One region of the Bacillus sp. SRL337 genome, then DNA from elsewhere that is predicted to be linked to it. Evidence: a T-box and tRNA genes for the amino acid it is inferred to sense, from the RefSeq annotation. Region 1 holds a T-box; the other holds one or more tRNA genes.
What was found. The T-box of region 1 lies ahead of ileS (isoleucine--tRNA ligase). A T-box ahead of a tRNA ligase gene usually reads a tRNA of that ligase, here a tRNA-Ile.
Positions count from the first base shown of each region.

Region 2: it encodes a tRNA-Ile, which carries the amino acid that the T-box ahead of ileS (isoleucine--tRNA ligase) is inferred to sense. The anticodon was not compared.

Region 1 covers NZ_OZ481793.1:1,597,422-1,599,782, reverse strand. Annotated here, with positions in the region: gene ileS (isoleucine--tRNA ligase) at 1-729, opposite strand, end outside; T-box leader at 893-1,132, opposite strand; gene AC4E8A_RS07825 (DivIVA domain-containing protein) at 1,168-1,686, opposite strand; gene AC4E8A_RS07820 (YlmH family RNA-binding protein) at 1,778-2,361, opposite strand, start outside.
Region 2 covers NZ_OZ481793.1:3,713,430-3,715,790, forward strand. Annotated here, with positions in the region: gene glgB (1,4-alpha-glucan branching enzyme) at 1-161, opposite strand, end outside; tRNA gene AC4E8A_RS18700 (tRNA-Glu) at 838-909, opposite strand; tRNA gene AC4E8A_RS18705 (tRNA-Ser) at 919-1,009, opposite strand; tRNA gene AC4E8A_RS18710 (tRNA-Asn) at 1,015-1,089, opposite strand; tRNA gene AC4E8A_RS18715 (tRNA-Ile) at 1,101-1,174, opposite strand; tRNA gene AC4E8A_RS18720 (tRNA-Gly) at 1,176-1,249, opposite strand; tRNA gene AC4E8A_RS18725 (tRNA-His) at 1,260-1,335, opposite strand; tRNA gene AC4E8A_RS18730 (tRNA-Phe) at 1,357-1,432, opposite strand; tRNA gene AC4E8A_RS18735 (tRNA-Asp) at 1,661-1,737, opposite strand; tRNA gene AC4E8A_RS18740 (tRNA-Met) at 1,774-1,847, opposite strand; tRNA gene AC4E8A_RS18745 (tRNA-Ser) at 1,861-1,953, opposite strand; tRNA gene AC4E8A_RS18750 (tRNA-Ile) at 1,974-2,050, opposite strand; tRNA gene AC4E8A_RS18755 (tRNA-Met) at 2,057-2,130, opposite strand; tRNA gene AC4E8A_RS18760 (tRNA-Ala) at 2,217-2,289, opposite strand; tRNA gene AC4E8A_RS18765 (tRNA-Pro) at 2,306-2,361, opposite strand, start outside.

The DNA of each region.
Region 1 (2,361 bases):
GATGGCAAGGTTCGCCGGAATTGTCCATGGTGTTGTTGTCCAGATGATGATCTGGGTACCTTCTTCAACTACACCTTTTCCATCTTTCACTTTAAAACCAACGTAAATGGAAGGAGAACGCTTATCTTGATATTCAATTTCTGCTTCGGCCAACGCGGATTCACTGGACGGACTCCAATAAACAGGTTTCAAGCCCTTGTAAATGTAACCTTTGTTTGCCATCTCACCAAATACTTTAATCTGTTCTGCCTCATACTCCGGCTTCATGGTGATATAGGGGTTATCCCAATCACCGCGAACACCGAGTTGTCTAAACTGTGTACGCTGGCTGTCGATTTGACCATAGGCATACTCTTCGCAGAGCTTACGGAACTCGGCAACCGTCATTTCTTTACGGTTAACACCTTTTTTGGTTAAAGCCTGTTCAATTGGCAGGCCGTGCGTATCCCAGCCTGGAACATAAGGGGCATTGTAGCCGCTCATGGATTTGTATCTAACAATGAAGTCTTTCAGCACTTTGTTGAGTGCATGCCCCATGTGGAGGTCACCATTGGCATACGGCGGTCCATCATGCAGGATAAACAACGGCCTGCCTTCCGTTCTCTCCTGGACCTTTTTATAGATATCCATCTCGTTCCACTTTGCCTGCATTTCAGGTTCGCGCTTTGGCAGATTACCACGCATCGGGAATTCTGTTTTCGGCATTAATAAGGTGTCTTTATAATTCATTCTTTTTCCTCCTATCTGGAACCAATAAGGGAGCTGATTCCTGAAAATCCTGTCGACGCAAGTCATTCGTTCTATATTCATTCTTTAACTATACAGGGTTATCCATTTTATCGTCCTTAATACTTCAAGGAAAAAAGCAATAAAAAAAGCCTTCCCATCCCTGGAAAGGGACGAGAAAGCTAACCCGCGGTACCACCCTAATAGGCAAAACAATGATGATTTGCCCACTTTGACATTCGTAACGAGAATGACACGCCGGATTCTAATGGCTAATTGGCTTTCAAATCCGATGCTCGAGGGTGATTTTCCGCTTCTTCTGCCTCTGTCAAGCTTCCACCATCCTTGACTCGCTGCCTGAAGGCTACTAGTTAAAGAAACGTACTGTCCCTTTCATTGCGTTGCAGTATAATTGTAAAATCCATTATATGAAATATACACTTATTTCGTCAAGCTGTCTTCTTCTTTCAGTGTCTTTAGGTCGGTTGCATCAATTTCAAATTCCATGATTTGATCCCAGTCATCACTGCTGAGCAGATCAAGCTGTGCCTCGATCAACATCTTAAAACGGGTTCTGAAAACTTTGGACTGCTTTTTCAATTCTTCAATTTCCATAGCGATCTTTCTTGCTTTGGAGAGTGATTCGTTAACAATCCTGTCAGCATTTTTCTCTGCTTCCTTGACAATCAGTTTGGCTTCCTTAGAGGCATTTCTGCGGACTTCTTCTCCAGCTTCCTGGGCGATGACGATTGATTTGTTCAATGTCTCTTCAATGTTGGTGAAGTGGCCCAGTCGCTCATTCATGGAACCAAGAGATTCTTCCAGCTCTTTTTTTTCGCGAAGAAGGATCTCATAATCTTTAATGATCTGATCAAGAAATTCATTCACTTCATCTTCATCATAACCCCGGAATCCGCGACTGAATTCTTTGTTATGTATATCTAACGGCGTTAAAGGCATAATGCCACCTCCATATCGAAGTAAGTATTCTATTCCTATTATAACTGAATTTTCGACAGTTTGTGGGGATTTCCCTTTATTTTTCGAAAATTTATTTCAGAATACCAGCGGCAATTCGAAATTTGTCTCTTTTTGTTTTGCCTTCAATGGAAATCAATTTGCTTCTGCCATGTCCCCTCATGGAGAACACATCTCCTTCACCCACTTCAAATGATGGATTTTCGACTACTCTCCAATTCACCTTTACTACTCCCCCTTTGATAAGGGTTTGGACCTTCTGCCTGGATATATTGTAAAGTGCTGAGAGGATCACATCGAGGCGGAGGGAACTTGCAGTGGTCACGTTTTCCTGCCATTCTTCTGAAGAAGTGATCATGTCTTCAAATGGCTGCCTTTCCATTGTCACATTAGTCCTTCCAACTTCCCTGAAATTCATTTCAACAAAATCGGCGATCTCAGCGGCTGTCAATAGTTGGACCCTGTCCCCGTTAATGAGGATATCCCCGAATTTTTCCCTTTTCAAGCCTATAGACATAAGAGCCCCCAGTATCTGCGGGTGTTCAAGGGTAACAAATTTTTGTGGATAGTTAATCTCAAATAAGGTGACAGCAAAATCAGATTGGGATGGCTCAAAGTAATCCGGATACAATATGCACCGCTTTCGTTCAACATGCT
Region 2 (2,361 bases), 2.1 Mb from region 1:
GCTACACTGACAGATCTCGCTTCAGGGGCCCAAACACAAAAGGCGGTATTGTATCTTCCATCCTTTTCAATACGATGAGCACCGAACATGCGGAAAGCCTCGAACAAATTACCTTCATGGAACAAATGAATATTAAAATCGGTAGGAATCACGGCATTCATCTCTTTCACCTGCAGTTAAATTTAAATGTATTTTATATAAATCTTCTTTCAAACTAAAGAAAATCCTTTAGTTATTTTTCGGAAATATCCGACAATTCAAAGGTATGTAAGCGGTTCACATGAAAATCTGCTTCTGCAGATAGAGAAGTTTTAAGGGATTGTGACGGGTTTTGTCGAAAAGTTTTCGTAACTTAAAAGAGAGGTGAGAGCAGAAAAGGGCATAAAAACGAGGATAAGGAGATAATTTGGGTTCAGTCTCATCTCAGCAGGAAGAGATGAATGGAAAAATATTTTAACCATTGTAGGAATAAGCTTTCTACCCAGCATGGACGGGACTTGCCTGTTAGGAATATCCGATTTGATAGATCTGATTTTTCAGGATCACTAGGTGGTGTTTTAGTCTCATCATTTTTTGTTGTCGATTTATTTGGTGCCTTAATAAAACCCTATGGAGCCATCAGTTGTAATCAATTTTATTTGATGACTAAATAAACCACACCACATGCAGATTGTTCCATATCAGTTCATTTGGTATCTTACTCTTCCTTATTTTGTTTTGCCTGAGGCCATATCTTACTTAATTGGCCCGCTTTCGTTCCGTTAAAGAGTCCAGATTCAAAATCAACCGTTTTTTAGCATACAAAAAAACACTATCTGTTTAGATAGTGTTTTGGAATGACCCGTACGGGATTCGAACCCGTGTTACCGCCGTGAAAGGGCGGTGTCTTAACCGCTTGACCAACGGGCCAAATATAGATGGCGGAGAAGGAGGGATTTGAACCCTCGCGCCAGTTGCCCGACCTACACCCTTAGCAGGGGCGCCTCTTCAGCCACTTGAGTACTTCTCCAATAATGGCTCCGCAGGCAGGACTCGAACCTGCGACCGATCGGTTAACAGCCGATAGCTCTACCACTGAGCTACTGCGGAACAAACAAAAGTGGGCCTAAGTGGACTCGAACCACCGACCTCACGCTTATCAGGCGTGCGCTCTAACCAGCTGAGCTATAGGCCCATGGAGCGGGTGAAGGGAATCGAACCCTCATCATCAGCTTGGAAGGCTGAGGTTTTACCACTAAACTACACCCGCAATAACTAAATGGGGCGACTGATGGGAATCGAACCCACGAATGTCGGAACCACAATCCGATGCGTTAACCACTTCGCCACAATCGCCATAATATTTAGTATTAAAAATGGTGGCTCAGGACGGAATCGAACCGCCGACACATGGATTTTCAGTCCATTGCTCTACCAACTGAGCTACTGAGCCATAATATGTTTCGGCTTACGCTAAGCTGCGAATCTCTTCGTCAGCGCCCTTATTCACATCCTCACGCACATCAGTGCGCTCCGATGTTCATTCGGTTGCTTCCTTGACCTTCTTGCTTATCGAAACCCTCTTATTCTGGAATCACATTCATAAAATTTCGCTAAGCTGCAGATCTCTGTATGCTTCAACGAAACCCACTTTGTATTGGTCACAATTCTTCATGAAAAATGGCGGTCCGGACGGGACTCGAACCCGCGACCTCCTGCGTGACAGGCAGGCATTCTAACCAACTGAACTACCGGACCATGTGAGGCTTTCGCTTATGGCGAAAGCCTCTTGTATTGCGGGAGCAGGATTTGAACCTGCGACCTTCGGGTTATGAGCCCGACGAGCTACCGAACTGCTCCATCCCGCGACGATAAAAGATATGGCGGAGGAAGAGGGATTCGAACCCCCGCGGGCTTTAACACCCCTGTCGGTTTTCAAGACCGATCCCTTCAGCCGGACTTGGGTATTCCTCCGTATAATGATTAAAGAATAATGGTGGACCTTGTAGGACTCGAACCTACGACCGGACGGTTATGAGCCGTCTGCTCTAACCAACTGAGCTAAAGGTCCCTTAAGTAGCGGCGGAGGGGATCGAACCCCCGACCTCACGGGTATGAACCGTACGCTCTAGCCAGCTGAGCTACACCGCCATGTTATTAGAATTTCCCTTTACTCACTATGTCTGCGAGTTGTTGGAAGTTTATTTTACTCCGCTCTGCTTCGTAAAAAAACTAAGTGGAGCCTAGCGGGATCGAACCGCTGACCTCCTGCGTGCAAAGCAGGCGCTCTCCCAGCTGAGCTAAGGCCCCAAAAATGTGACTGAAGTGGTCGGGAAGACAGGATTTGAACCTGCGACCCCTTGGTCCCAAACCAAGTGCTCT